Regions from separate parts of the Brevibacillus nigriterrae genome, predicted to be linked through region 1. Evidence: a T-box and tRNA genes for the amino acid it is inferred to sense, from the RefSeq annotation. Region 1 holds a T-box; the other holds one or more tRNA genes.
The links. A T-box is a leader RNA that pairs with one kind of tRNA and senses whether it is charged. The one in region 1 lies ahead of leuS (leucine--tRNA ligase), so its partner is inferred to be a tRNA-Leu.
Positions count from the first base shown of each region.

Region 1 (15,927 bases):
ACCGGTTGAAGTAACAGCAATGATTCGAGAAGTAGCTGAGCAGTGGGAAGATAAACAACACCATCAGATCAAACTATCATTGCCAGACAAGCCTCTCTTTACATTGGCGTCCTCTGATCGGATCAAACAAGTGCTTCACAACCTGATCAGCAATGCAATCAAGTATTCACCACAAGCAGACAGGGTGGATGTTCGAGTCAAAGCCCAGAGAGGAAAACTGGTTATCGAATTCCAAGATTACGGTCTGGGCATTCCAGAAGATGCCCGTGAGATGCTTTTTACCAAATTTTATCGAGTAGACAACTCTGACCGCAGACAAATTGGCGGAACCGGTTTGGGACTAGCGATTGTGAAAGAAATACTGGAAGCGCACAAAGGAACGATTACCTTCGATTCGGAAGAAGGAGCAGGTACTGTCTTTACAGTCAAATTGGATCTGTACGAAGCCGTTGATGTTAGCAATAAAATACTGGTACTGGAAGACGACGAAAATCTGTCCAAGATGATTGGGGTCGCCTTTGAGAAGCTTGATATACCCGTAACACACTTGCAGACTGCAGAAGAAGCCATATTCTTGCTCAACAGCAAACAGGGAGAAGCACCACTTCTGTGCATCGTAGATATTCAGTTAAAGGGTGAAAAATCCGGTTGGGAATTCATCAGAGAACTGCACAATCACTCGATGTATAGTCAAACACCAGTGATCGTCTCAACGGTGTTGGAGCCTCCGAAAAATTACTATCAAAAAGACACCGAGAAATTTCTGAAGAAGCCGTTTACCATTGAAAGGCTCCTGGAACTGTCAATTGAGCTTTTAGAGAATAAGGAAAAAGGGTCATTCTACGTCTTTCCTTACCAGGACCCGGAATCCGTCGAGGCATCGTTGATAGAGAAAGGCATTCAGATTCATGATGTGAAAATCAACCAAGATTTTATTCAAGTGGATGTGAAGAAAAATGACAAAGCAAAAAAAGCTGATGATTGAGGCAAAAAAACGATTTTTACTTGAACTTTCTACTAAACTGACCGAACTGCACTCATTGATCGAATCCATGCCGTTGATGGATAGCGATTTACTTTTGAAAAAGGCAGATGCGATCTATAGAATTACCCATTCATTGAAAGGCAGCGCCCCCATTTTCGGGTTTCCGGAAATTGGACAAGTGGCAGAAGAAATGGTTACCTTATGGGAATGGTCGCAGGAGAAAGAAGCCGAACCACCCATTGATCTCAAAAACATAGTCACATCCAGTCGCAGTTTTTTTCAACAATTAAAAATCGAACAAGAAATTTATCAAACGGAACAAAAGATTGATGAAAATGAGACAGGAAATGAGCAGAAATATTTGTCACTGAGTCAATTTCGACTGTTGGTCATTGATGATGACGATGTCCTTCGCTCGTTTTTGGTGAAACGACTTCAATTAGAGGGTTATCAAGTGGATGAAGCAAGTGATGTGAAAACGGCCAAATGGTTGCTGCGAGAAAATTCCTATCAACTCATCGTTTTGGATTTGATGATGTATCCGGAAACTGGCTATCAATTGTTTGATTTCCTCAAGGAAGACCCGACATTGAAGTGGATTCCTTTGATTGTTTTATCAGGCAGGGAAGACAGCAAAGACAAAATCCGCTGCTTTCACTTGGGAGCCGATGATTACGTCACCAAGCCGTTTCATTACATTGAGCTGGAAGCCAGAATATACAGCTTGTTAACCAGGCAGAAGCAATATGAAGAATTGGCATTTCGCGATGCCTTGACAGGAGTGTATAATCGCAGGTATTTCGATCATGAACTGAATATGGAGTGCAAACGGACTGAACGCTCTCAATCCACGCTGTCACTTGCCTTTATTGATATTGATCGATTTAAATCGGTTAACGACACCTATGGACACCATATTGGAGATTTGGCTTTGCAAGGGTTGGGCTATGCAATTTCCAAGAGAATTCGTTCAACTGATCTGTTGGCTCGCTATGGTGGGGAAGAGTTCGTCATTTTGTTCCCAGCGACTTCCGCTGAGCAAGCCGCACAAATTATCGATTCCGTATTGCAACAGATCAGATTGACTCCAATCGTTTTGCATGACGGCTTGGAACTGTTCGTTACTTTTTCTGCCGGAGTTGCAGAATGGAATCCAGAAATGTCTGTGGAATCACTGGTACGTTTGGCAGATGAAGCCATGTATCAGGCAAAGAGACAGGGAAGAAATCGTGTGTTGATTTCCCAACTGATCGAGGAGCTAGAAGAGACTGTTGCGGACAATCGTCCCAAGAAGGTTTTGGTTGCCGATGACGACGAACTGATTCGTTCCTTCCTTATCGCCAAATTGACCGATTTGTCTCTGGAGGTAATCGAGGCAGGAGATGGAGAGACAGCTTATCGGGTTCTTATGCAGGAGCCCATTGATTTGTGCATTCTGGATGGGGTCATGCCTGATCTGGATGGATTCTCCTTGCTGGAGAGAATCAAAGCTGATTCATCGTTGTCCAAACTGAAAGTGCTCATGCTGTCAGGTAGAAAGAAAGAGGAAGATGTCATCCGAGGATTGCGCCTCGGTGCAGATGATTATATGGCCAAGCCGTTTTCATTGATTGAATTGGAGCTTCGAGTGAAACGACTGCTGGAAATATCGTAAAGATATAATAGAAAAACAGCGGGGGCAGAAATCCCGCTGTTTTTTTGCAATTTCTATTCCCGATATGTATCGTAGATCAACCGTACGATACGTCCGATGGTATCCTTGGCGAGCTTTTCCTCCACGTTTTTGGAGAGGAAAGACAGGAGGATTGCGGAATCTCTCACATACAAAATTCCGGTATCGTGATTGATATTGGTGACATTTCCTGTTTTGTTGGCGAGCTCCCAACGAGGCAAGGTGCCGATCGGATCAGAATCTGGATCAGGCAAATGATAGGGGATCGTATCACGGATTTGCTGTTTTTTGAGAATAGAGATCATCTGCAAGCAACTGTTGTAGGAAAGGATTTTTCCGTTCGCCATGAGTTTATACAGAGAGGCCATATCACCAGCAGTTACTTCATTGAGCCCTTCCAGTTCAGCGGGGATGATCATCAGTCTGTTGTAGAACTGGCTGTGAGCCATTCCAGTCTTGCGCATGATCTGACGAATCGATTCTACCCCTGTCTGATCAATCAGGATGTTTGTTGCGGTATTGTCACTTTGAATGATCATCAGTGTCACCAGATCGTAAATCGATAGAGACAAGCCAGGACTGAGATGCTGCAGGACACCAGAACCGCCTACGAGGTCTTCCTGACGAAGAATGTACTGATCTTCAAACGTGTATTTCCCTGCATAAACATCCGCAAATACGGACGCCATAATGGGCACTTTAATTAAGCTGGCTGCAAAGAATGGCTCGTCAGGATTTCTCTCAAATCGTTGATTGGTAAGTAAGTCTTCGATGACGATACCCCATGAACCACCTGCTTGATCTAGCAAAGTTTCGATTTGAGGTTGGATGGAAGCTAGCATAATTGCACCTCTTTTCACTTCTATTTTTTAGCGGAGATTCAAAAAGTCCGGGAAACATAGCGTTCGAATTTCTGCGTTGCATTGCCCCTCCGCTGCTCACGTAGACTCACCTACGTTCCGCTGCTCGGGTCTTCTGCGCCTTGAACTTCGAGGCTCTGTTTGTCCTCCTTTTTGAATTCTATTTTATAGACAAAATTTTCATAATATAATACTATAAATTAAACAATTTTTACGCAATAAGAAATGTTTTATTATCAATCAAGTATATATCAAACGGGAATGCTATCGTTTTTATATACATACTAAGCTTTCTTATTCGTAGCGTTGTTTTTTTATGCAAAAAATACAGAGAGTTTGAAGGGGGCTTGACATGCGTAAGTTTGGTTATGCATCGTTAGTATTTACGTTGGCCGCAAGTATTTTGTTCGCAGGCTGTTTTTCCCAACCTGCACCGACACCAGGAGCAGGAGAAAACAAACCTGCCGAGACCGCTGCACCGCAAGAGTTGCGAGTGAACATAGCAGCAGAACCTTCCACTGTTGACCCAGGTCTTGCTGAAGATATCCCTTCGATGTCAGTTGCCCGTGCAGCATTTGACGGATTGCTCCGTATCGGTACAGACGGAAAACTTCATGAAGCTGTCGCTGAGAAGTATGAGGTATCTCCTGATTTACTGACGTACACGTTCCACCTCCGTGACACCAAATGGAGCAATGGTGACCCGGTAACTGCTCAGGATTTCGAATTTGCTTGGAAGCGAGTGCTCAATCCTGAAACAGCTTCCGGTTACGCATACCAAATGTACTACCTCAAAAATGGGGAGAAAGCAAATGCCAAAGAAGTATCACTCGACGAGGTAGGTGTAAAAGCGACTGACGATAAAACACTGGTTGTCACGCTGCAAAATCCATCTCCGTTCTTCCCTGAGCTGATTGCATCCGTAACCTATTTCCCAGTGAATAAAAAGGTAGTGGAAAGCAATCCGAAATGGGCATCCGAAGCGGCTACCTACGTAGGTAACGGCCCATTCGTGATAGACAAGTGGGAACACAAATCGCAAATTGTTTGGAAGAAAAATGACACGTATTGGGATAAAGACAGCGTAAAATTAAGTAAGATGACGTATAACATGATCGAGGATGCCAACACCGAGCTGAGCATGTTTGAAGCAGGCGAGCTGGATTGGGCAGGTTCACCGCTTGGAGAACTTCCAGGTGATGCGATGCAGTCATTGAAAGACTCTGGCAAACTAAACAGCCAGGCGACTGCAGGAACTGAAATCTTTGTATTCAACACAACGAAAGTGCCTTTCACCAACAAAAACGTTCGTAAAGCATTTGCCTATGCGATCGATCGTAAAGCTTTGACTGAGAATGTTGTTACTTACAAAGGAACTCCAGCTTTGGGCTATCTGCCACCATCCATGGCGTTGAACAAAGATGGTTACTTCAAGGATGCAGATGTGGAAACAGCCAAAAAACTGCTGGCCCAGGGTATGCAGGAATTGGGCTTGAAAGAACTGCCGCCACTTGAAGTGCTTTACAACACAAGTGAAAAGAACACTCGTATGTCTCAAGCGATCCAGGATCAATGGCGCAAATCACTTGGTGTGGAAGTAACACTCAAAAATCAGGAGAATAAAGTAAAACGGGAACAAATGAAGCAAGGGAACTTCATTATCGGTCGTGGAAGCTGGATTGGTGACTTCAATGACCCAATCAACTTCCTCGAGTTATACCGTGATCTGGGTGGAAACAACAATGCTGCCTGGACAAATGCTGAGTTCAAAGACTTGCTCGTAAAATCTGCAACCGAGGCAGACACAGCAAAACGTACGGAATTGTTGAAGAAGGCTGACGAGATTTTCCATGATGAAATGCCAATTATCCCACTCTACTATTACACCTATGCTTGGGCGAAGGGTGACGGTGTAAAAGACGTAGTGATCGATGCACTGGGCTTCATCGATTTCAAATACGCATCCAACGAAAAGAAATAACATTGCGCAAGTTTTCTACAGTTGGGAGTGACTTGTTTGCGACCGATAATCGGTATTGCAAGTGCCAAGCGGTTTATTTCGGGAGATACATCTGATCAGTACTTTACGATTGCTAAGGCGTATACTGACGCAATCGTCAAGGCTGGAGGCATACCGTTCGTTCTTCCATTATTAAATGATGCTCCTTTCCAGGAAATGATACAATCGGTTGATGGTGTACTCCTGGCCGGGGGAGGCGATCCAGCTGCGCACTTGTTCGGAGAACCTCCTTTGGCTGGATTGGGTGAAGTGGATTATGAGCGTGATCTGGCGGAGATTGCAGTCATCAAAGAGGCGGTAGCACAACGAAAACCGATACTCGGCATCTGCCGGGGTCTGCAAATTCTCAACGTTGCGCTCGGTGGTACCCTGATTCAGGATATCCCCAGACAGGTTCCAGGTGCTTATCAGCACAATCAAATCGGGTCGAAATCGTATGGCTGCCATTATGTGACACTGGAATCGGGTTTTATTCGCGATGTTGTGGGTAAATCAGAAATACTGGTCAACTCATCACACCATCAGTCCATCAAGGAGGTTGCCCAAGGCTTCCGGGCAACAGCGTCTTCCCTTGACGGAGTAATCGAAGCGATTGAAAGTGAAGATGGATACCATGTAGGCGTACAATGGCATCCTGAGCGCATGTGGCCGCACAATACGGATATGTTAGAATTATTTCGGGCGTATATTGCAAAAGTGAGTAAATTAAAACAGTAATGACCGTTTTAAATAGGTAACCATAAAAGACCACTTGTTTCCTGGGTGGTCTTTTTGGTACTCAAAGGAGGCACCAATCATGGAGGGACCAGTAGTTTATTATGATGAGAACTGCAACCTCTGCCAGTGGCTCAAAAAGGTCTTTCATCGCATCAAGAGAGGATCACACAACATCGAATGGCGTCATTATGAGAATGCCCCTGTTTGCGGTATTCATGACACCTTCTGTGGGGAATCTATGACTATACAAACATCATCAGGAAAAGTGTATCGGGGATACCAGGCTGTACGAGAATTAACCGGGTATACGTGGCTGTTTCTCTTACGCCCGTTGCTCTACGTACCAGGCATTGATTGGGCAGGCGAGAAGGTATATCGTCTGGTTGCTCGTAACCGCTACCAACTCTTTGGAAAACACAAGGAGTAGAGAACCTTTTTTCTTTGCAAGGTAGTGGTGGAATATGGTATAGTAAGTCCCGATATTGGATACTGATTGAACCGCTGATCAGTTCTACCTCAAGTCGGAGGGGTTTCATGTTAGAGAAATTGTTACCGAATGAATTCGTCGATTCCGTCTTCGATATAGATGTTCAGCAGCTCCTTGATCGGAATGTCAAAGCGATTATTACGGATTTGGATAACACACTTGTTGAGTGGCATCGGCCTCTAGCAACGCCCGAAATCGAAGAATGGCTGATCAAAATGACGCAGGCAGGGATTCAGGTTACGGTTGTATCCAACAACAAGCAAAACCGTGTGCAAGCGTTTTGTGAACCACTTGGCATCAACTTCATCTGGTCCGCTCGCAAACCAACCAATCAGGCATTCCATAAAGCAGTTAAGGATATGAACGTGTCGATCGCTGAAACAGTTGTGATCGGGGACCAATTATTTACTGACGTCCTTGGTGGAAATTTGCTGGGGTTTCATACGATACTGGTCGTCCCAGTAACCAGCAGTGATGGATTTTTCACCCGATTCAATCGAAAACTGGAGAAGGTCGCTCTCTATTGGATGAAAAAGAAAGGAATGATCTCATGGGAGAACAGACCATGACCGAGCAAGATAAAATCTCATGCGCAGGCTGCGGCATTCCGATTCAGACAGAAGATAAATCAAAGCCCGGGTTTACACCCACCTCTGCTCTTGAACGTGAAATTGTCATTTGTCAACGCTGCTACCGGATCAAACATTACAACGAAGTAGCGCCTGTAGGCATGGACGATGATGATTTTTTACGCATATTAAATAGCATTGGAGCAACCGATAGCCTTGTCGTTATGGTTGTTGATATTTTCGATTTCCATGGCTCTTGGCTGAGAGGACTGCCCCGTTTTGTAGGCAAAAACCCAATTTTGCTGGTTGGCAACAAAGTTGATCTGTTACCTGCTAATATTAATGTAAACCGTGTGAAAAACTGGATGCAGCACGAATCCAAGGAGCTTGGCCTGAAGCCGGAAGATGTGGTGCTCGTCAGTGCAGCCAAAGGGATTGGCATCGATCAGCTACTTTCCCGGATTGGTCAACTGCGTAAGGGAAGAAATGTACATATCGTCGGGGTAACCAACGTAGGCAAATCTACGTTAATTAATCGCATTGTACGAGATTATGGCTCGACAGATATGGAAATCACAACTTCTCCATTCCCAGGCACAACACTCGACAAAATTGAAATCCCGCTGGAAGATGGAAGTTCCCTCTATGATACACCGGGAATCATCAATCGAGACCAGATCGGGCATATGATCAGTGCACAAGATTTACAGGTGATTACACCAAAGTCGCGGATCAAGCCAAGAGTGTTTCAATTAGACGACAAACAATCGTTATTCATTGGCGGACTTGCCCGTGTAGATTTTGTGAAAGGGGAGCATCAACCGCTCGTCTTTTACGTAGCCAATAATCTGCAAATTCACCGAACCAAGCTGGAGAAGGCAGAAGAGTTGCTGGAAAAACATCATGGCGGTCTACTCGCACCGCCTTCTGGGGAAGCAGCAAAACAACTTCCGCCATTTACGAGACACACATTAAAGATACAAGCAGGAACACCGACAGATATCGTCATTGCCGGACTTGGCTGGATCACGCTGCAAGGCAAATATCCTGCTTCTATCGAGGTCCATATTCCCAAAGGTGTTCGAATCGGAACTCGCAAGGCATTGATTTAATGGAGCGTGCTTTGCCCCTTCGCAAAAAGAAGGGGCTTTTGCAGTGGAGATTTATTTCGGGGAGAAGGGAGAAAGAAAAATTGATCATTACTAGCAAAACACAGCTTGTGGGGTTATTCGGCCATCCCGTCTCACATTCTCAGTCACCCTTGATGCATAATGCGGCATTTCGAGAAAAACGCTTGAATTATGCTTACGCAGCCTTCGATGTAGCACCTGAACGGTTACATGAAGCGGTTGCCGGGATTCGTGGCTTAGGTCTCCGAGGGGTTAACGTAACCATTCCGCATAAAATAACCATCTTGCCGCTATTAGATGAGATTGATCCGCTTGCGCTTCGCATCGGTGCGGTAAATACGGTTGTCAATCAAAACGGCCGCTTAATTGGCTATAATACAGATGGAATGGGATATGTTCGATCGCTTGTAGAAGAGACAGGGCTCCTTTTAGCTGATCAGGTAGTGACTCTTGTTGGTGCTGGAGGTGCCGCTCGTGCGGTGGCCTGCACGCTCGCAGATAAAGGTGTGAAGGAAATCCGGATTATAAACCGTTCCAGGGAGAAAGCCAAACTGCTAGCCGATCACTTGCGTCTGCTAGTACCAGCAAGCGCACTGGAACCGTCTGAATTTAAGGACGCCGTCCATTCATCAACACTATTGATTAACACGACTTCGATTGGAATGTACCCCAATATAAATGAGATGCCAATTGCAGCAGAGTGGCTGCACGATCAGTTGATTGTCAGCGACTTGATTTATAACCCGTTGGAGACCAAACTGTTAGCGACAGCAAAACAGGCTGGTGCACTCACCCATTCCGGGGTAGGAATGTTTGTCAACCAGGGGGCACTTGCTTTCGAGCTGTGGACAGGGGAAGAAGCACCAGTTGATTTAATGAGAGAAACTGTTTTAGCGCAATTACGTCAAGGAGGAAACTAGATGTTAACCGGAAAACAAAAAAGATACTTGCGTTCAATGGCCCACCACCTGACTCCGATTTTTCAAGTTGGAAAAGGTGGCGTGAATGAAAATATGGTCAAACAAATCAAAGAAGCCCTGGAGGTAAGAGAATTACTGAAGGTTTCTATTTTGTCGAATAATGATGATGACAAGCATGATGTAGCACATGCTCTGGCAGAAGGTGCGGACGCAGAATTAGTACAACTGATTGGTCATACTGTTGTATTGTATAAAGAATCAACAGAGCATAAGACCATTACACTTCCTTAAGGGAAGGAATCGTTTGCATGAAGAAGCGTGTAGGGATCATGGGAGGCACATTTAATCCCATTCATAACGGACACCTATTGATTGCAGAGCAAGCGAAAGAACAGATGAACTTGGATGAAATCTGGTTCATGCCTGCCAGAATCCCGCCGCACAAGCAGAATACAGGAATAGTTTCGGTGGAGCACCGGGTGAACATGGTCAATCTGGCTATCGCCGATCATCCGCAGTTTTTCCTCTCAACGATTGAGCTGGACCGGGAAGGACCGTCCTATACAGTCGATACGCTGGAAGAAGTAACGGCAACCTATCCTGACTTCTCGTTCTTTTTTATCGCAGGTGGGGATATGCTGACAACTTTGCCCAAGTGGCATCGATTTGATGATCTGGTGCAACTCGTACAGTTTATCGGCTTTGATCGCCCGGGGAGCTCCTTCGAACGAATGGATAGTAAAGCGAACATCACCTACCTGACGCTTCCCAAATGGGAGATTTCATCAACAGGTATTCGAGAAATGGCTAAGCGGCACCGCAGCCTGCGTTACCTTGTTCCCTCTTCAGTAGAAAGCTATATAAAGGAGCAAAAACTTTATGATTAAAGGGACTCAGCGTGACAAGCTGTTGACACAAGTTCGTGCACAAATGAATGAAAAGCGGTATGTTCATACGCTTGGGGTTGCCGAGACCGCCCGATCGTTGGCAGAAAAGTACGGTGCTGATCCTGATAAGGCCGAGCTTGCCGGATATGTTCACGATTATTGCAAGTGCTGGCCTGTGACAAGACTTCATGAGTTTTTACTTCGCTATGATATTGCGCAAGATATTGTTGATGGGGAAAAGGAACTGTGGCATGCGTTTGTCGGAGCCATCGTTGTACAAACCGAACTGGGGATCACAGACACTGATATCCTTCAGGCGGTTCGTTACCATACTACAGGCAGAGCAGGAATGTCACTGCTTGAAAAAGTGGTCTGTGTAGCCGATTATATCGAACCGAATCGGGATTACCCGGGTGTAGAAGAGGTTCGCAAGCTGGCCGAAACCAGTCTGGATCAAGCACTTGCCCAAGGGTTAGGGTCTACGATGCGATTCCTGCTCGAACAGAAAAAATCGATTCATCCACTGACCTTGTTAGCATATAACGACGTCATTTCCAAACGATAAAACCAAAGACGTTTTTCATAGAAAAGAGCTCGAAAGTGAGCGAATAAGGAGGAATTAGATGGTACATGTAGTGGAAGACTTGGCGAAATTGGTAGTGAAAGCGGCAGAAGATAAAAAAGCAGATAAAGTGGTGGTAATGGACATTAGCAAGCTGTCAGTCATTGCTGAGTACTTCATTATCTGTAACGGAAACAACGAACGTCAGGTTCAGGCGATTGTAACGGAAATCCGGGATCAAGCTCACAAAAACGGTTACAACGTAAAAGGAATTGAAGGCGCTGAAGAAGGTCGTTGGGTATTGGTTGACCTCGGAGATGTAGTTGTACACGTATTCCATCGGGAAGAACGCGATTTCTACAACATTGAGAGACTGTGGAGTGACGCCAACATTGTCACACTGACAGAAAAAGCGTAGACGATGGCTTACACGCACCTCGCTCAAGTATACGACGCCTTGATGCAGGATTCTCCTTATGATCGCTGGCTTTCCTGGGTCAGCGATTTTTGGCGTCAGCATGGACAGCCCAAAACGGTGATTGATCTTGGCTGCGGGACGGGAAGCATAGCGATTCCATTGGCAAAACAGGGGTACTTGGTGTATGGAGTAGACCTGTCAAGTGAGATGCTGGCAATGGCCTATGAAAAAGCGAGTCACGAGCAAGTGAACATTCGCTGGCTCGAACAGGATATGAGTGAACTCAATGCACCCAAAGCAGATTCAATCATCTCACTGTGCGACTCGCTTAGTTATCTGACAGACGAGGAAGATGTGAAAAGCACCTTCCAACGAGTATTCGAACATCTCAATCCCGGTGGATACTTTTTATTTGACGTACATAGCCCGTTCAAAATCACACGGTTTTTCGGTGACAATACCTTTTCCCTGGTAGAAGAAGAGTTAGCTTATATTTGGAACTGTTTCTGTGATACTGACAGGCTTGAGGTTGAGCATCAGCTCACATTTTTTGTCCGCCAGAACAACGGCTTGTTTGAACGATTAGAGGAATCCCATTTCCAGCGAGCGTATCAGCCAACCAAAATGATTCAATGGTTGAGAGATGCGGGATTCACTGATCTGAAATTGACTGCTGATTTCGAGAATTTGCCGCCTCATCATGAGAGTGAGCGCCTATTTTATGTCGCCAGGCGTCCGCAAGATTGACAGCAACAGGAGTATTTGACTATAATCTTTTCAATGAATCAGATTGATTTTCGATAAAAATCGACAAATGCAACGATGAGGAGTAGTAAGCTCGACATTGGTTTTAAGAGAGTTGACGGCTGGTGTGAGTCAACCCGATGACGATCTGAACTCGCCTCTAAGCACTTTTGCCCAAGGATGACAAACCTCCTGGCTTGTTACCTGTGTAAGCAAAAGCGATTCTCTCCACGTTACGGAGATCAAGGAGGATGAATGCGTTGTAGCGTGTTCATCAATTTGGGTGGTACCGCGGGAAATTTACTCTCGTCCCTTTCAGCGTAAGGCTGTTTGTGGATGGGAGTTTTTTTATTTCGACCGTAAGTGGTATGGCGGGATTTCATTTAAGGAGGAACAAGAAATGGCAAGAGTGTACAATCCAGAGAACATCGAGCAAAAATGGCAAAACAACTGGGTCGAAAAGAAAAGTCATCGGACCAATGAAGATGAACAGAAACCAAAATTTTATTGTCTCGAACAATTTCCATACCCATCCGGAAGACTTCATATGGGGCATATGCGTGTATATTCCATCGGAGACATTATTGCCCGGTTGAAACGAATGAATGGATACCAGGTCCTGCACCCAATGGGGTGGGATGCATTCGGTCTGCCTGCTGAGAATGCAGCAGTCAAGTTTGGAGCAGCTCCGGCGAAGTGGACGTATGAGAACATCGATTTCATGAAACATCAGTTAAACCGTCTCGGTGTAAGCATCGATTGGTCAAGAGAGGTTACGACCTGTGCTCCAAATTACTACCACTGGACACAATGGCTATTCCTCAAGTTTTATGAAATGGGTCTGGCTTACCGCAAACGTGCTTTCGTCAATTGGTGCCCGGAATGCTCCACCGTATTGGCGAATGAGCAGGTAATTGACGGCTTGTGCTGGCGCTGTGATTCCGAGGTAACCAAAAAAGATCTGGAGCAATGGTTTTTCCGAATTACCGACTATGCCGACCGTTTGTTGACTGACTTGGATAAATTGGATCGCTGGCCTGAGAAAGTCCGTACGATGCAAAAGAACTGGATTGGAAAAAGTGAAGGAGCAAATGTCGATTTTACCATTCCTGAGCTCGGGGATGAGAAAGTTACGGTCTTTACCACCCGTCCAGATACCTTGTTTGGTGTGACTTATATGGTAGTCGCACCTGAGCATCCACTGGTTGAGCAGTTGATCGCAGGCAAGCCACAGGAAGCGGAAGTTCGTGGATTTGTAGCAGAGATGAAAAAAGAAAGCGATATTACACGCACCTCCACAGATGCCGAGAAAGTAGGACATTTCACAGGAGCGTATGCGAAGCATCCACTCACCGATGAATTGATTCCGATCTGGGTAGCCAATTACGTGTTGCTGGACTATGGAACAGGTGTCGTGATGGGTGTTCCGGCGCATGATGAGCGGGACTTTGCGTTTGCCAAGAAATACGACTTGCCAATCAAACCGGTCATCAATCCGGAAGATCCGAACATCATCGCAGACGAGATCGGAATTGCTGCTCCCTATACAGAAGAAGGTACTCTCATCTATTCAGGTGATTTTGATGGTTTGCCTAATCAGGAGGCCATCGGTGCTATCGGCAAGCATCTGGAGACGCTTGGTAAAGGCGGGTTGACCGTTTCGTTCCGCCTTCGTGATTGGCTTGTATCTCGCCAACGCTATTGGGGGGCACCAATTCCAATCGTCTACTGTGACAGTTGTGGTGTGGTTCCAGTGCCTTTGGAGCAATTGCCGGTTCGTTTGCCGGAGGATGTCGTGATTGACGGAAAGCGGAACCCGTTAACAACCTCCGAAGATTTCCTGCACACGTCATGTCCTTCTTGTGGTGGTCATGCAACACGGGAAACAGATACGATGGATACCTTTATCGACTCGTCCTGGTACTATTTGCGCTACACCGATTCAGGAAATGAACAACTTCCTTTCTCCAAAGAAAACGTAGACAAGTGGCTGCAAGTGGATGAGTATATTGGCGGAATTGAGCACGCGATCCTGCATCTCTTGTATTCCCGCTTCTTTACCAAGGTGTTGTACGATGCAGAGATGCTCTCCTATGACGAGCCGTTCCGCAGTTTGCTGACGCAGGGCATGGTGCTAAAAGACGGTGCCAAGATGTCCAAATCCAAAGGCAATGTGGTTAGCCCGGATGAGATGATCGAGAAGTATGGAGCCGATACGGTTCGTCTGTTTATTTTGTTTGCTGCTCCACCAGAGCGTGATCTCGATTGGACCGACACCGGAGTTGAAGGCAGCTTCCGCTTTTTGAATCGGGTATGGCGACTGGTAGACAGCTACGTGGAGCAAGGAACTCAATCAACAGTTCCTTCCTTGACGGATGACGCAGCAAAAGAGTTATACCGGATGACGCACTATGCGATCAAGAAGGTAACAGAGGATATCGGTGAACGTTATACCTTTAATACAGCGATCAGTACGATCATGGAGCTTGTCAATAAACTGTATGCATACCCTGCTGAAGCTGATAGAGGAACATACGGATATGCGATTGAAACATTGCTCGTCTTGTTGTCTCCGATCACACCGCACATTACTGCAGAACTGTGGGAAATGACAGGACACACCACATCCGTTCACGAACAAAGCTGGCCAGCCTATGATCCACAGGCACTGGTCACTGATCAGGTGGAAATTGTCATTCAGATTAACGGCAAATTGCGTGATAAGCTTGTTGTGGCAAACGGGCTGTCCAAGGAAGAGCTGGAGCAAATCGTTCTTGCGCATGATCAAACCAAACAGTTGATCGAAGGTAAAGAAATACGCAAAGTAATTGCTGTTCCAGGGAAATTGGTGAATATAGTTGTAGGATAAGGAAAAGACTCACTCCGAGCAATGGAGTGAGTCTTTTTTGGGCGAAAGATTACTCAACAAGCTGGCTCTTCATCTCATCGCAATCTTCTTCAAACTTGGCATGTGTTTTATGGAATACTTCATTGAATACACCCGGGATATGTTCTTGAAGGGCGGACAATCCTTCACCTGTTATGCCTTTTGGAACACAGACCCGTTCCTGGAGAGCAGGGAGGGAGAAGATCTCTTGTTTTAGTAAATCAGCGAAACCAATGACCATCTGAGTAGTCAAGTAGGTGGCTGCCTCTGGAGAAATCTTGTAGTCCTGCACGGCAGACTCAATCATTTGTTGCAGGATATAACTGAGGAAAGCAGGGCCACAACTGCTGATATCAGAAGCAATTCGCAGGAACGTTTGTTTTACTTCAATAGGGCGAGAAATATGGGAGACAAGTGAAAGAATCGTTTGGCGGACTCCTTCTGTCACCTGTGAGCCAAACTCGATCAGCGTTAAACCACTACTAGCGGCATTTGTAATACTCGGAACGACCCGAATCACTGGACAAGGTACCAATTGTTCCAGATCAGCTATGTCAACCGGACTGGTAATGGTAATGAGAATCTGCTCTGCCCTGAAATGCTGCTTCACTTGTTGGAGCACCTGACGATACTCAAACGGTTTTACACAAAGAAAGAGAATGTCGCATTTTTCAACAACTTCACTATTACTTTCTGCAATCGAAATGCCTCGATACTCTTGTGCTAAAGAAAGTGCTTTAGAGGGCGTGCGATTGTAGGCAATGATTTGTTCAGGGGATAAGGCACGGGAAGTGATAAATGAACGAATCAAAATACTTCCCATACTGCCCGTACCAATAAATCCAACTTGCATAAATAATCCCTCCACAAGTCATCTTCTCATACAAATCATATGATGAGAGGTCTTGGCTCATGCCTGACAACATACTAGAGTGTCTGGATGTTAATAAAAATACATAGAAATAAATAAAGTAAACCAGGTTAAACAGCAAGTAATAACCGACAAGTATATATTATTCTGATATACATAAGATGTGACTTTATGCACAATTTTTGTAACTGTTATTCA
Region 1 is NZ_JBNCMT010000045.1:14,925-30,851, forward strand. It holds gene ACPW7N_RS23900 (ATP-binding protein) at 1-985, shown strand, start outside; gene ACPW7N_RS23905 (GGDEF domain-containing response regulator) at 957-2,639, shown strand; gene ACPW7N_RS23910 (serine hydrolase) at 2,693-3,499, opposite strand; gene ACPW7N_RS23915 (peptide ABC transporter substrate-binding protein) at 3,870-5,498, shown strand; gene ACPW7N_RS23920 (gamma-glutamyl-gamma-aminobutyrate hydrolase family protein) at 5,526-6,254, shown strand; gene ACPW7N_RS23925 (thiol-disulfide oxidoreductase DCC family protein) at 6,334-6,681, shown strand; gene ACPW7N_RS23930 (YqeG family HAD IIIA-type phosphatase) at 6,789-7,310, shown strand; gene yqeH (ribosome biogenesis GTPase YqeH) at 7,307-8,422, shown strand; gene ACPW7N_RS23940 (shikimate dehydrogenase) at 8,506-9,360, shown strand; gene yhbY (ribosome assembly RNA-binding protein YhbY) at 9,361-9,651, shown strand; gene ACPW7N_RS23950 (nicotinate-nucleotide adenylyltransferase) at 9,669-10,247, shown strand; gene yqeK (bis(5'-nucleosyl)-tetraphosphatase (symmetrical) YqeK) at 10,240-10,812, shown strand; gene rsfS (ribosome silencing factor) at 10,871-11,227, shown strand; gene ACPW7N_RS23965 (class I SAM-dependent DNA methyltransferase) at 11,231-11,974, shown strand; T-box leader at 12,038-12,288, shown strand; gene leuS (leucine--tRNA ligase) at 12,372-14,840, shown strand; gene comER (late competence protein ComER) at 14,890-15,711, opposite strand.

Region 2 (15,927 bases), on a different contig from region 1:
TGGTACAGATGGTACAATTCTTTCAACCCAAAACGGTACTGATGGTCAAAAACTAAAAGTAGATATTAACGGACAATCCTATGAATTTGACAGTAATACATTTTCTTTTGATAATATTACTTTTACAGCCAAACAAGTATCGGCAACAACGGTTAATGTAAAGGTGAAACCGGATGAGGACGCGGTTTTTGAGACAATAAAGAAATTTGTTGACAAGTATAACAGCTTGATTGAGACAGTGAATGGTAAATTGAGTGAGACGTATAATCGGAATTACCAGCCACTGCTGGATGAAGAGAAAAAGGATATGTCAGAAAAACAAATCGAGTTATGGGAAGAGAAAGCAAAAAGTGGGCTTATTAGAAGAGACACTATCTTGTCAGGCGTGATGTCTGGATTGCGATTGGATTCATACTCTGCAATTCAGGGGCCAGATGTTAATTCCAAATTAGATACACTTTCTGAAATTGGTATTACAACCGCCCAAGCAAGTGATAAAATGGCTTCTTTTAACTACAGAGAAAATGGGAAACTATACATTGATGAAACTAAATTAAGGGAAAAAATTCGAAGCAACCCAGAAGATGTCATGAAGATTTTCACTCATTCGTACGACAGTTCAGACGGTGGGTCTGAATTTGGTGAAACAGGTATTGCGAAACGTATGTATGATCGGTTAAACGATTCAATTGAAAAGTTAACTGATAAGGCAGGCTCCGCTTACGATTCTGATACCGCAGATTATTACTATTTTGGAAGAATGACTCGAAATATGAATAAGCAAATTGGACGTTTAGAGGATCGGCTTGAAGACATTGAAAGCCGCTATTATAGACAATTCGCTGCTATGGAAAGAGCGATTAATCAGGCTAATTCTCAATCCGCATGGCTTACTCAACAATTTGCTGGCTAACGTAAATTAGAGGTGATTTTGTGTGATAAATAATGCTGCGCAAACATATCAAAACAACCAGGTAAATACAGCGTCTCCTCAAGAGTTAATATTGATGTTGTACAGTGGTGCGATAAAATTCATTAAGCAAACGAGGACAGCAATTCAAGAGAAAAATTTTGACAAGGCTAGCCAATTTAATCTACGAGTACAGTCCATACTAAACGAATTAATTGTTACTTTAGATCATAATTATCCGATTGCAGAGCAATTTCTGAGTTTATATGAATATATGCTAAGACGAATGATTGAGGCAAATGTTAAAAAGGATATTGTTATTCTTGAGGAAGTCGAAGGATTGTTTGTCCAGTTTCGTGACACTTGGAAAGAGGCTATGTTGATAGCAAAAAATATGTAAAAGTCTTCACTAGTATCATAGACCTTTACTTTTTAATGAAGTAGTCATAATAAAGGTAGGTACACTATGAAAACAGTAATAGAAACATTACTGGAAGAACTACTGCTGATCACCAATTTATTAAAAGAGAAAGTAACGCAGGATGATACAGAGCCTGAAGATTGGTTAGAGATTCTTCAACAACGACAGGAAATTATGAACAAAATTCAAAGTTTACTCGATAAAGACAATCACCTAGAACCTACTCTTAGAAACCTATTCGGGGAAAAGATATTACAATTAGAATCAGAAATTAAACAATCAATGGATCACAAAAAACAAGTATTGGAAAAGAATATTCAGAAGCTAAACCAGACGAAAAACATGAATAGACAGTATGGATCTTCTGGATATACGGCGTATGGAGCCTTTTTTGACACAAAAAAATAGTTATTGTTAAAAAGCGACTAATTACTTCTGTAATTGGTCGTTTTTTGTTCTTTTCTTTCTTTTGAGTAACAGGACTAATTATTAACAAAATCGAATTAAATATCTATAGTGTTAATAAGAGGTGTCGAGTATGAGGATTAATCATAACATTTCCGCACTGAATACATACAACAGTATGAAAAATAATAATAAAGAAATTGCTAGTTCAACCAAAAAACTGTCATCAGGGCTAGCAATTAATCAGGCAGCTGATAATGCAGCAGGACTGGGAATCTCTGAAAAAATGAGGGCCCAGATTCGCGGACTGGAACAAGCGGAGAGAAATGTACAGGATGGGATTTCTTTATTACAAACGGCTGAGGGTGGATTAGCTCAAATCGAAAATCCATTGCTACAAAGAATGAGAGAATTAACAATACAGGCTGCAAATGGAACCTTAACCCCTGGTGACAGACAAGCAATTCAGAAAGAAATTGATCAAATCAAGAATAGTATTAACGACATAGCAAATAATACCGAATTTAATGAAATAAAGTTATTGGTGCCACCATCCATCGAGGGGAGCGGTGGCTCTTCAAGCGGGCAAAAAGCTGACATTATTTTCTTGATTGACGATTCGGGGACGATGCAAGAAGAGATAGATGAAGTGACAGCGGGTATTTCAAACTTTGTAAGCACTTTATCATCATACGGGGACGTGAGGGTAGGTACCGTAAGCACAGTACATCCCGGCCGAAATCTTCCACTTACGAATGACATCGCTGCGATCCAGAATCATCTATCCACTGTACACATGGCTACTCCTGGTGGATCAACTCCGTATCAACATATCATTGATTACGCTCCCAGCGGATCACAAGGATCAACACTTGGGTATGATCCCGGTTCAAAAAAGATATTTGTCGTCCTGACAGATACAAATAATGAGAGCGTCGGTGTAACGGAATCGAATGTAAAGGCTGCTTTAGATGCTGATAATATATATTCCTATGTATTTGGAATTGATTTACAAGGCTCATCCAATACCTTTTCCTATTCAAGTGCGTACGATGAATTTGCACAAAAGATTTTTATTCCGGCGACAGCATCAGACATTGCTTCTAATATTTCACCTGGGCTATCAGATGCCATTGTAAAGGATTCAGGTTTTGGTCAGGTAGAACTACCTATGCAACCACTTCATCTGCAGGTTGGACCGAATAGTGGAGATTTATTTACCGTTCAATTGTTTGATGCTAGGACAAAAAATCTCGGAATTGATGATATAGTTGTTGATCCAATAGATAAAGCGGAAGCGGCGATAGAAAAAGTGGATCAGGCTCTTGAAAAAGTCTCATCCGAGCGATCTAAATTCGGTGCGTATCAAAATGCGTTAGAACATATTTCTAATAATGTATTGAATTATAATAGTAATCTTACTGCTACTGAATCACAGATAAGAGATGCCGATATACCAAAAGAAACTGCAAAATTAGCAAGTAATAAAATAGTACTGGAATCGTCTCAGGCAATGCTTGCTCAAGCAAATCACATCACACAATCGATTCTTCAATTGTTAAAATAATATCGATAGAATATGGAAAAGGTACCTCGCAAGTAGTGTTACTACTTACGAGGTACCTTTTTTCAATGGAGCTACCCCCGCAAATCCACTATTTTCCCTAATGTTGGATGCGGTGCTGATTTGGCGGTTTCCTGAGCTTTTGAAAAATCGTTCAGCATAACTGTAGCTTGTGCAGCTCCAGTTGTCTGAGCCATATTCATCACACTAAGACTCACTGTTTGTCGCAAGGCAGCTAGTTGTTGGCCCATCATACTATTCAGTTCCATCTCTATCTCTCCTCTCTGCATGAAGTAGTCTTCTTTAATGATTATCGACAAAAAGTGCTATTTTCTTTTTAAAAACAAAAAATTTTATTATAATAAGAGATATTATAGAGGATTTCCTCAATTCTTGCAGAATATACAAATTATGACTCCGCCCCGCCTGCTACGTTTTCTTGCTTAACCGCTTGAAAACTTCTCCTTTCAGGGGTGGGGTCTCTTATTTTCTTCCCCCTATATTTTCTCCCTCCAATTCCCCTACTCCCCCTCTACTCTATCTCTGCTATAATAAAATCGACCAGTTTCGCCATGACACTGTATAAAATGACAATTTATTCCGATGAAATAAGGGAGTAGTTGAGAATGTGGCTGTTGGGTGGATTCCAATCGAGCCGTAAATACTAGAGGGTTTAGGTGGGTGACGATGTTGAACCGGTTGTTAATTTCTACGAAACGCCGATCGCTTGTGTTAATAGGGGCAATCATGCTGATTCTTGTGCATGTCGTCTATTTGAATGGCAACATCAAAGAATTGATTAATCCGACAGCGATTGAGCTTGTTGCACTGGCTGTGATCGTTTCCTTTGCGATCAAACGAAAACATATTCAAATCCGTCCATTATTGCGTTTGCTGATTCACGGGCGGGAAGGGAATTTGGAAGAGACGATCAAGCGTTTCTACTATTATGCTCTGGTTCAAAAGGAACAAGGCTATATGCTGCTCGAGAAAGAATTGCAGAAAGAACCGGACTCATTTGTTCGCCGTGGAAGTATTTTAGCGATTGAAGGGGTTCCCGAGGAGGAACTGCGGATCATTTTGGAAAATGAGCTGAAAGGGGAGCAATACCGTTATTTACAGACAGGCGGTATGTTTCGTCTGATCGGCTTGCTTGCGCCTGGAATGGGACTGGTGGGGACGCTGTTTGGGATGACAGGAGTACTGGAGAATATCTCTGACTTCGGTAAGACGGGGCACAGCCTGAGCGCTGCTGTAGTGGCCACTTTGTATGGTGCGCTGCTTGCCAACCTGTTTGCCCTGCCATGCTACTATCGTCTGATGGATATCCATGATCGGGAGATGTTTGAGAAGCGGCTCTATATCGAGGGAATGATCAGCTTGCAGCGTATGGAGACCCCTCGTGTGCTGTTTGAGAAATTGAATTCGTTCCTCCCAGGTGATCAGAAGCTCGTCCTGGTCAAGCAGCCGGGAAGTAACAGAGGAACGATTGAAAGGCAGGCCAGCCATGCAGGATGAGCGCCTTTACGACGAAAAAGAACTAGAGAAAAGCTGGCTCATAAGTTACAGTGATTTGTTTACTCTCCTGTTCGTCATCATTATCATCGTAGCGGCATCTTCTTCTTCCCAGATCCAGTCAAAAATTGAGCAATCCAAAAAAGCGGAGGAAGCAGAAAAACAATCCATTCAGGAAGCAGCCAAAAGCCGTGATATTCTGCAAATTCAAAAGCTTGAGCTGCAACGGGAAATTGCCCAGCTTGAAGGAAAACGCAAATCGTTGGTTGAGAACATTCGAGAAATGAAAGCGGACGAGAAAATTGCCGACCCGAATTGGGAGACGGCCAAAGCGCAGCTTGCGGTAGCCCTGCAAGAGATGAATGTACATTTCGAAGAGACCTCCGAAGGGTTAATGATTCGCTTTCCGGAAAAAGTGATGTACGCAAGTGGATCTGCGGATTTAAGTGACAAAGGAAAGCAAGCCGTAACAAACGTCGCCAAAGTCCTGCAGCGTTTTACCTATAAAGTACGGATTGAAGGCTATACAGACGATGTGCCGATTTCCAACAGCCAATTTCGCTCCAACTGGGAATTATCCTCAGCACGAGCCATTTCAGTTATGCGAGAGTTAGTTGATTCGAATGGTTTACCTGCTTCCCGATTCATGGTTGCCGGATGGGGTGAGTATCATCCGATTGTTGACAATGCGAATGCAGAGAATCGGGCGATGAACCGTCGAGTCGAAATGCTGATCCTTGCTGAACAGGAATAATAATCCATTCACAATACAGGCTTCCTCATCGAGGGAGTCTGTTTTTTTTATTTAGGAATACAATAAATATAAGTTTTAATCCGTGTTGATTAAACAATATTTTTCTTCAAAGAATCCGATGATTGCTTGAATTATCTGATTGTTGTATGATTAACAATAATGCATAAATAAACAAAATTACAAATAAATATAATTGTTCGATAAAATAATTTTGAATTTGCAGGATTTTCTGTAAAATTAGAGAATTCAAGAAGAGGTTTTGGTATACTTGTAGAGACATGGTTTTCCCCCATAGTTAATGTTGTGCACAACTCATTGTGGATAATGTGGATAAGTCTGTGGAAAGGCTAAATAAAGAACCTTTTCATGTGGACAGGTATGGGGAAAAACTGAAAAGCAGAAAAAATACGTAAAGAGAAGATGGAAAGAAAAGAAGGGGGCAATCTGTATGAAGATCGGAATTGGTAAGAAATGGCTTGCAACGCTTGCGTTGGCTGCAAGTGTAAGCCTACTTGCGGTTGGCTGTGGAGGCGGACAGCCACAGGCTGGTGGTGGCCAAACTGGCGGTGCGGCAGACAAGGTATATGTGATTGGTACTGACGCAGCATACCCTCCATTCGAGAAGATGGAAGCGGACAAAATCACTGGATTTAGTATTGATGTGATTCAGGCTGTTGCAGATGCCGCCGGATTTAAAATTGAAGTCAAAAATACTGGTTGGGACCCGCTGTTTGACGGAGTCGATAAAGGTACTGTTGATGCAGGAATCTCTTCTATTACAATTACTGAGAAACGCAAACAGTCATACGATTTCTCTGATCCGTATTTCGATGCAAACCAACTGATTCTTTTACCTGAAGATTCTACAGTTACAAAATTAGCAGAATTGAAAGGCAAAAAGATTGGTGTGCAAACAGCGACAACAGGTGAAGAAGTTGTGAAAAAGGCTTTCGGCGATACCTATGAAGGAATCAAAGGCTATGATGATACACCATCTGCAGTTGACGATTTCTTCAATGGCCGTGTTGATGCCGTGGTAGCAGACAATGGTGTAGTAGCTTACTTTGCAAACAAGATTGAAGGCAAGAAGTTCAAACTCGTCAAAGATGATTCATTTGAAGCAGAGCACTACGGAATTATGGTGAAAAAGGGGAACACGGATCTCTTGAACAAAATCAACCAAGGTCTCAAAACAATCAAAGAAAATGGCAAGCTCCAGGAAATTCACAAAAAATACTTTAACGAATAGGTAATCTGCAGAAGCGTAGAGGTGGGTGCGTCTCGTGGCGTACCCATTTTTTCTGCAAATTGTTTGGACATTAACTGGCTAGAAGGAGGGAAGGGCTCATGGATTGGAGCGTTATTTACGATTACAGAGAGCTGTTTATTAGAGGTATTTTCTATACAATTATTCTGACCAGTGTCGCAACCTTAATCGGGACCTTCCTGGGGCTGTTTATCGGATTAGGGAAGATGTCAGACAACAAAATTTTTAAGGTTCCAAGTGCTATCTTTGTTGAACTGTTTCGAGGAACACCTTTATATGTGCAGATTTTAATTATTCATTTTGCAGTCATTCCTTCTATCTGGAAGACCTTTTTCCCAAATGATGTTCCTCCTGAGGCTCTCTTCTCCGGCTTTGTAGCGTTATCACTAAACGCAGCAGCTTATATTGCAGAAATATTCCGTGCGGGTATTCAATCCATCGATCCCGGTCAGATGGAAGCTGCACGCAGTTTGGGGATGACCAGAAGTATGGCCATGCGTCTAATTATTGTCCCTCAGGCTTTTACAAGAATGCTTCCAGCACTTGGTAATGAATTTATTGCCTTGTTAAAAGATTCTTCCTTGGTAGCATCAATTGCTGCCACTGAATTAACCTATGCTGCAAGCAATGTCGCCAAAAATACATTCGAGCGTTACCCTGCCTATTTAACGGCTGCGGCATGCTATTTAATTATGACATTATTCTTGTCCAGAGTAGTGGTTAGAGGGTTGGAAAAGCGCTACACACCGCGCTAAGTTCGCAATTTGACTTCACCAGATTGCAAGTGATATATTCGAAAAGTGAGACATAACACTCATATTAGTTTTCAAACAGAAAGGAATGTTTTACATGCAAGGTAAAGTAAAATGGTTTAATGCAGAAAAAGGTTATGGTTTCCTCGAGCGTGAAGACGGTGGCGACGTATTTGTACACTTCTCCGCAATCAAATCTGAAGGTTTCAAAACACTTGAAGAAGGTCAAGCTGTTGAATTTGATATCGTTGAAGGCGATCGTGGTCCTCAAGCAGCTAACGTAACAAAGCTGTAAGCCTGAAAACGATTTCCCTAATAATGCCAACAACCCCCCTGAATCATCAGGGGGTTTTACTTTATCTAGCCTATGCATCGATTATCCGATCATCTTCTCTATGGAAACTCCACGATACTTCCTCAGATCAATGTACTGCTCGTTTTTACGCACAAGTGGTCTCATCGGCTCATCGGTATGAATCAACACCACTTCTACAATGTCTCCATTGCTAAGTATTGCACGGCGACCCACGTATAGGAGAGCGATGTAATTAATAAACCGAGTGACAATTTCAACATTAAGCTGTCCACGGCAAGTCGCTTTCCAAAGAATTTGGGCAGCCTCGTACGGTGACCTGCGTGTCTTGTATATACGGTCCGAACAGATAGCGTCAAAAGTGTCTGCTACGGCAACAATCTGTGCTTCAATGGGGATGAATACCCCAGAGCGTCCTTCCGGATAGCCAGACCCATCACGGCGTTCATGGTGCAACAAGGCAACCTGTGCCAATAAATCGTGGGTCCCTTCCATCTGTTGAAGCAGCTTAAAGCCGTAAGTTGTATGGAGTTTCATCAGATTGAATTCTTCCTCCGTAAGCTTTCCAGGTTTCATCAGTATCTCCTGGGGTATTAGCATTTTACCAACATCGTGGAGGAGCCCAGCCTGTCCCAACAAAATGATCTCATCACGAGTTCTTTTCATTAGCTTGGCGATCAGCGCACACAAGATTCCTACATTGATGGAATGGCGGTAAGTATAATCTTCTGACCCCTCTACAAGGTAAAGCGGATGAAAGATTCCGGTTTGCTTCAAAACTTGGTCAAGCAGGGGAAAGAAGGCATCTGTAAACTGTTCCAGCGGCGGAATATACACTTCTGTAATCTTTCCAAAAAGGGACTTGGTCCGCTCCATTGCCTCACTGTAGCGTTGAGATGCTTCTGGTGTGTGGGCTAACAGTTTTTTGATTTGTACATGAAATGGTTCGTCTAAGGATTCATTTCCAACGGGTCCGAGAACTTTGAGTTCCGTAATCACATCGAGACTAACCTCATCAATTCCGTGAGCTTGAAGTAAGAAAACATCAGAATGATTCAACAAGCTACCGCGGGATAGAAGCAATAAGCCATTGCGATTATAGACGTCATCAGCAAGTAATTTTCCTACTAAAGATAAGTCTACTTTTGAGTGAGGCATGCTTTGGACCTCCGTTGGTCGGTTAGTTTTAGGAAAAATGTATCTGAATAGGATTATTATAACAAAAATCAACATTCTTTTTTGTCAAATTGTGCATATTTTATTAAGATTTTTCGTGTTATTTTGTGAATTTGTAAAAAATGACTAAAAAAATAATTAAGGTAAATAGAAGGATTTTAACAATGTGTAAGGAATATATAATACATAGAAAGGTAAGGAGGTAAGGGCAAATGAACTTTAATATTCGTGGTGAAAATATCCCTGTTACTGAGGCCCTCCGAGATTATGTGGAGAAAAAAGTTGGTCGTTTGGACCGTTATTTCGACACAGAACAAAAAACTGATGTGAATGTAACGATGAGAGTCATTCGTGGTGAATCTACAATTGAGGTTACAATTCCGATGACTGGCGTAATCCTTCGCGCTGAAGAAACGCACACAGACATGTACGCAGCAATTGATTTGATTAGTGAAAAATTGGAACGCCAAATTCGTAAGCATAAAACAAAAGTGAATCGCAAATTACGACATGATGCTGATAATAAAGTGTTTTTCCGTGAGGCAGCTCCCGTAGCAACTCTGGATTATGAAGAAGATATTGATATTGATATCGTTCGTACCAAACGCTTTAATCTTAAACCGATGGACGCTGAGGAAGCAGTACTCCAAATGGATCTTTTGGGACATAACTTCTTCGTATTCCAAAACAGCTCTACCAATGAGGTAAACGTTGTGTATCGTCGGAATGATGGACGTTTCGGGTTGATTGAACCGAAATAATTGAAGTAACTTTCAAAAATCGACACAGGGAGTAGCTAATTGGCTACTCCCTTTACTTGTGTTTGTTCGTTCTCTTTTGCTACAATTAGTTTTTAGATGAATGAACTTTACTTTGAGATAGAGGCGGCTTTCCCGGGTAGGGGAACCGTGGAAGGGGTGTCCCTATGCTAGGGCTTGTGAAAAAACTGTTCGGTGATACAAGCGAACGTGAAGTCAAAAAGATGTTTAAACGAGTGGAGAAAATCAATGCTCTGGAAACCGAGGTCAAAGCGTTATCTGATGAGCAGTTGAAACAAAAAACGGCCGAGTTCAAACAACGCCTGCAAAACGGTGAAAAGCTCGATCATATTCTTAACGAAGCTTTCGCTGTAGTACGTGAAGCGTCTTGGCGTGTACTGGGCATGCGTCATTTTGATGTACAGTTAATTGGTGGTATGGTCCTGCAAGAGGGACGTATTGCCGAAATGAAGACAGGGGAAGGGAAAACCCTCGTTGCGACTCTGGCAACCTACCTAAACGCACTTCAGGGCAAGGGCGTCCACGTTGTAACAGTGAACGAGTACTTGGCAGAACGTGACTCGACGACGATGGGTAAGCTGTATAACTTCCTTGGCTTGACTGTTGGAATCAACAAAAACGGTTTAAGTGCCGAAGAAAAACGCGAAGCTTATCATTGCGATATTACTTATGGTACAAATAATGAATTTGGCTTCGATTACTTGCGTGACAACATGGTTCTGTACAAAGAGCAGATGGTACAGCGCCCACTGTTTTATGCAATTATTGACGAGGTTGACAGTATCTTGATCGACGAAGCACGTACGCCGTTGATTATTTCGGGTTCAGCCAATAAGTCCACTGAGCTGTATCATATTTGTGCTCATTTTGTGAAACGCCTCAAAGAAGAGGAAGATTTTACTATTGATGAGAAGTTAAAAATCGTCAGCCTTACCGATGAGGGTGTTGAGAAGGTTGAGAAAGCCTTCAACATCGACAATCTCTACGATACAAACCACATGATGCTGAACCATCACATTACATCTTCATTGAAGGCTCAAGTGCTTTTCAAACGAGATGTAGACTATGTAGTTCAAGAGGGCGAAGTTGTTATCGTAGACGAATTCACTGGTCGTCTCATGGTGGGTCGTCGTTACAGCGATGGATTGCATCAGGCGATTGAGGCGAAAGAAGGCCTCCGTGTTCAAAGTGAGAGCATGACGCTTGCGACCATTACGTTGCAAAACTACTTCCGTATGTACCAAAAGCTTGCTGGTATGACTGGTACAGCGAAAACGGAAGAAGAAGAGTTCAAAAACATCTATGGCTTGGATGTTGTAGTGATTCCGACCAATCGTCCAGTAATTCGTAAAGACAATCCGGACCTGATCTTCAAGACGGAAGCCGCCAAATACCGTGCAGTTGTAAATGAAATCGTAGAAAAGCACAAAGAAGGGCAACCTGTACTGGTTGGTACGATTTCCATTGAAAACTCTGAGCGTCTTTCGAAGATGTTGAAGCAAAAAGGAGTACCACATAACGTCCTCAATGCGAAACAACACGCTCGTGAGGCCGAGATTGTTGCTCGTGCTGGTCAATATGCTGCTGTAACTATTGCAACAAACATGGCAGGTCGTGGTACTGACATTCAACTGGGAGAGAGAGTTCCTGACGTAGGTGGACTTCACATCATCGGTACCGAGCGCCATGAGAGCCGTCGTATCGATAACCAGTTGCGTGGTCGTTCTGGTCGTCAAGGGGACCCGGGTTCTTCGCAATTCTTCTTGTCGTTGCAAGATGAGCTCATGCGTCGTTTTGGTGCGGAGAACATCATGAATATGATGGATCGTTTGGGCATGGAAGAAGACATGCCAATTGAGAGCCGTCTCGTTACTCGTGCGGTAGAATCTGCACAAAAACGAGTTGAGGGCTCCAACTTCGATGCTCGTAAAGTAGTTCTCCAATACGACGACGTGATGAATCAACAGCGTGAAGTTATCTACAAACAACGTCGTGATATTCTTGAAAAAGAAGACTTGCAGGATATTGCTATCAAGATGATCTACAGCGTCATCGAACGTACAGTGGAAGCCTATTGTCCAAAAGAGGAAGTTCCGGAAGAATGGGATTTGCAAGGACTGCTGGACTCTGCTAATAACATTTTCATAAATGATGAAGCTGTACAATTGAAAGATCTCAAAGGAAAAGAAGCCGAAGAGATTGCTGAGTTCCTGACCGCTGAAGTAGACCGTCAATACGCAAAACGTGAAGAAGAGATTGGCGAAATGATGCGTGAATTTGAGAAAGTGGTTGTTCTGCGTGCAGTGGACAGCAAGTGGATGGATCACATCGATGCGATGGAACAATTGCGTCAAGGTATTCATTTACGTGCTTATGCACAAAATGATCCTCTCCGTGAGTATCAATTCGAGGGGTATGAGATGTTCCAGGCGATGATTGCCAACATCGAGGAAGAAGTTGCGATGTACATCATGAAGGCTGAAGTTAGCCAGAATCTCGAGCGCCAGGAAGTAATCAAAGGCCAGGCAGCTCATCAAGAGCAACTGAAGACATCAGGGCCATCCGAGCGTCCAGTCAGCTCCACTTCGGGAGATGCTGACTCTGAGCCGTTGAACCGTGCGCAAAGACGTGCTGCGGAGCAAGAGAAACGCCGTCAGGATAAACGTCGTTAAAATAGGGATTTGAAAGCAAAGCACCATCGGTCCGCAAAGGAAGATGGTGTTTTGTGATTCAACTGGTTGCACTCCCCTTAAAATCAGATACAATAAAACAATAGCAAAAAAAGGTTAAGAAAAACGCCATCACGTTTTTCATATCATATGCAGAGGTGGTTTTGGAAAATGGCTCTGATTGACGTGGCAGATGTCAAACAGGAAATGAGCACCATGGCTAAACGATTAGCGGATATCAGGGGGTCTCTTTGACCTGCCTGTGAAGCAAGAACGAATTGGAGAATTAGAAGAGCGGATGATCGCCCCAGATTTCTGGGATGATAACGATGCAGCACAAAAGACGATTAGCGAGTTGAATGTGCTCAAGGGCCTCGTAGAAACGATGGGGAAGCTTGATACCGCATACGAAGATTTGCAAGTGATGCTGGAGCTAGCAATCGAAGAAGGTGAGGATTCCCTTATCCCTGAGTTGTACGAAGGGACGCAGGAACTAAAGAAGAGCTTTGAGAGTTTTGAACTGGAGCTCTTGCTAAGTGATCAGTATGACAAAAATAACGCAATCCTAGAATTGCATCCTGGCGCAGGCGGTACCGAATCACAAGACTGGGCTGAGATGCTTCTCAGAATGTATACACGTTGGGCAGAAAAGAAGGGCTTCAAGGTGGAGACTCTCGACTATTTGCCTGGGGATGAAGCGGGTGTAAAGAGTGTTACGCTTTTAATCAAAGGCCATAACGCATACGGTTATTTGAAAGCAGAGAAAGGCGTTCATCGTCTGGTGCGCATCTCGCCGTTTGACGCCTCGGGTAGAAGGCATACTTCTTTCGTATCCTGCAACGTACTGCCTGAAATCGAAGACGACCTCGATGTCGATATCCGTACAGAGGATCTGAAGATTGATACGTACCGTTCAAGTGGAGCGGGGGGACAGCACATCAACACCACAGACTCCGCTGTACGCATTACACATCTGCCATCCGGAATTGTGGTAACATGTCAAACAGAACGTTCTCAGATTAAAAACCGTGAGCGGGCCATGAAGATGCTTGCGGCAAAACTGTTTGAGCGCAAACGAGAGGAACAGGAGAAGACACTGCAAGCCATTCAAGGGGAACAAAAGGACATTGCCTGGGGCAGTCAAATTCGCTCCTATGTATTTCACCCGTACTCCCTCGTAAAGGACCATCGGACCAACATGGAGGTGGGTAATGTGCAAGCCGTGATGGACGGGGAGCTGGATTCATTTATTGATGCTTATTTGCGTTCGCGCTTGAATACAGGTGAATAAGTGTTCGTAATAAACAGAGGGAGCTACTAGGTGTGCTCCCTCTCAATTATTTTTGTTGACATGTTCAAATCAATTACTTGATTCCAGTGAAGGTTTCTGTTAGACTTAGAACTCGTCAGGGTATTCTTACCCTGCCAAGCGGGTGTGGCGGAATTGGCAGACGCACCAGACTTAGGATCTGGCGGGCGACCGTGGGGGTTCAAGTCCCTCCACCCGCACCATACATAAAAAAGTAACCTTTGATTGCTGAGTGCAGTCGAAGGTTTTTGTTATTTTATGGATATTAAAATTTTTTTAGTGCAAGTGAGGAACATCACATCCCGGATCGTCACAAATCTGATACAATCATTTCAGTTATCAGTCAAGAATTGTACTTGACGATTTCTCTCTTTGCTGGGAGCAGGTTATTGACAGAAAACTACGACAGCTTGTATGATAGCTTCATGAACAAGTCATCTGATGACCACAAGAGTATGAAAGCTTGTGAGGTACTTATGAAAGCGATTCCACGTTTTAAAGTTCGCAAGACATATGAAGAAGTAGCAGAATACTTAAAGAATCAGATTGTTTCAGGGGTCTATCAACCAGGAGACCGTTTACCTTCTCTTCGTGAGCTGGGTGAAACACTTGGAGTAGGGCAATCGACCGTGAGAGAAGCAGTTGGTTCTCTCAAAACAATCGGATTGGTCGTTATCAAGCAGGGAGAAGGAACTTTTGTTTCTCGTTATGAACCAGAAGAGTTGCTCTCCGCATTTGAAATGACGAAAACGATTACAAAACAAGATATCATCGATCTTTTGGAAGTGCGCAAGATCATCGAGACAGGGGTTGCCCGTCTTGCAGCTACACGCAGAACCGAAAGTGATATAAAAAAAATCGAAGAAGCCCTTCGTGAAATGGAAGAGGCATTAGAAAATGAGCATTTAGGAGATCAGGCAGATTGGAAATTCCACTATGCTCTGTCTTGTGCTACCCATAATGCTATGTTGGAGTCTGTCATGCAATCAATTTCTGAAACGATGAGTAAGACTTTGAAAGCAAGCAGAGAGAGATTATACCAATCAGTTGATAACCCACGCCGATTGTATCAAGAACACTTTGATATTTATAAAGCTGTCAAAAGTGGGAATCCTAAGCGTGCAGAAGAGGCAATGCTTTATCATCTCATTGGGGTAGAAAAAGAAATGTTGAAATAGAAACAAAACGGTCATAACCGTTTTGTTGCCCGCAAGCGGTCACATCCACTTTTATAAAAAACGTCGAGACGTTTTTTACAGAAAAAATTTTCGGAACAGTCATCTGATGACCTGATTCTCAGAACTGTTAACAATTGTGAAGTTATGCTGATTTTTCAGCTAACGATAGATTCAAATCAAAAAAATGATAAAAAGAGGTGTTGTTATGACATGGACTCAGGTCTATGAGCCGCTAGGGAGTATTTTGGCGTCTTCTTTCGCTGCACTTATCCCAATTATCTTCTTCTTCGTGGCTCTCGCTGTATTCCGCATGAAAGGATATACGGCTGGCGCAATTACAGTAGTACTTGCTGTATTAGTTTCTATTTTTGTTTACAAAATGCCAGTTAACTTAGCCTTGGCTGCAACCGTTTACGGTTTTGCATACGGTATATGGCCTATCGCCTGGATCATTGTAACCGCTGTCTTGCTTTACAAAATCACTGTTAAAACTGGTCAGTTCGATATTATTCGTTCGTCCGTTATCTCCCTTACTGAAGACCAACGTCTTCAAATGATTCTTGTCGGTTTTTCTTTCGGTGCATTCCTTGAGGGTGCTGCAGGTTTTGGTGCTCCAGTTGCCATCACTGCAGGTCTCTTGGTAGGTTTAGGTTTTAACCCGCTTTATGCGGCAGGTCTCTGTTTGATCGCAAATACGGCTCCAGTAGCTTTCGGTGCGATGGGTATTCCGATTACAACTGCTGGTCAGATCACAGGAATTGATCCATTCGAAATCGGTGCGATTGCTGGTCGCCAGTTACCATTCCTTTCCTTGTTCGTTCCTTTCTGGTTGGTATTCATCATGGACGGGTTCCGTGGCGTGAAAGAAACATGGCCAGCTTTATTGGTAGCAGGTGGAGCTTTCGCTATCACTCA
Region 2 is NZ_JBNCMT010000005.1:56,213-72,139, reverse strand. It holds gene fliD (flagellar filament capping protein FliD) at 1-913, shown strand, start outside; gene fliS (flagellar export chaperone FliS) at 936-1,310, shown strand; gene ACPW7N_RS05305 (flagellar protein FliT) at 1,377-1,739, shown strand; gene ACPW7N_RS05300 (flagellin N-terminal helical domain-containing protein) at 1,870-3,303, shown strand; gene ACPW7N_RS05295 (polyribonucleotide nucleotidyltransferase) at 3,375-3,569, opposite strand; gene ACPW7N_RS05290 (motility protein A) at 3,988-4,818, shown strand; gene ACPW7N_RS05285 (OmpA/MotB family protein) at 4,808-5,569, shown strand; gene ACPW7N_RS05280 (basic amino acid ABC transporter substrate-binding protein) at 6,018-6,818, shown strand; gene ACPW7N_RS05275 (amino acid ABC transporter permease) at 6,917-7,591, shown strand; gene ACPW7N_RS05270 (cold shock domain-containing protein) at 7,686-7,883, shown strand; gene ACPW7N_RS05265 (HD-GYP domain-containing protein) at 7,965-9,059, opposite strand; gene hpf (ribosome hibernation-promoting factor, HPF/YfiA family) at 9,290-9,838, shown strand; gene secA (preprotein translocase subunit SecA) at 10,003-12,528, shown strand; one part of gene prfB (peptide chain release factor 2) at 12,697-12,777, shown strand; one part of gene prfB (peptide chain release factor 2) at 12,779-13,816, shown strand; tRNA gene ACPW7N_RS05245 (tRNA-Leu) at 13,955-14,037, shown strand; gene ACPW7N_RS05240 (FadR/GntR family transcriptional regulator) at 14,224-15,012, shown strand; gene ACPW7N_RS05235 (lactate permease LctP family transporter) at 15,197-15,927, shown strand, end outside.
Region 2: it has a tRNA-Leu gene. The T-box ahead of leuS (leucine--tRNA ligase) is inferred to sense a tRNA for this amino acid. The anticodon was not compared.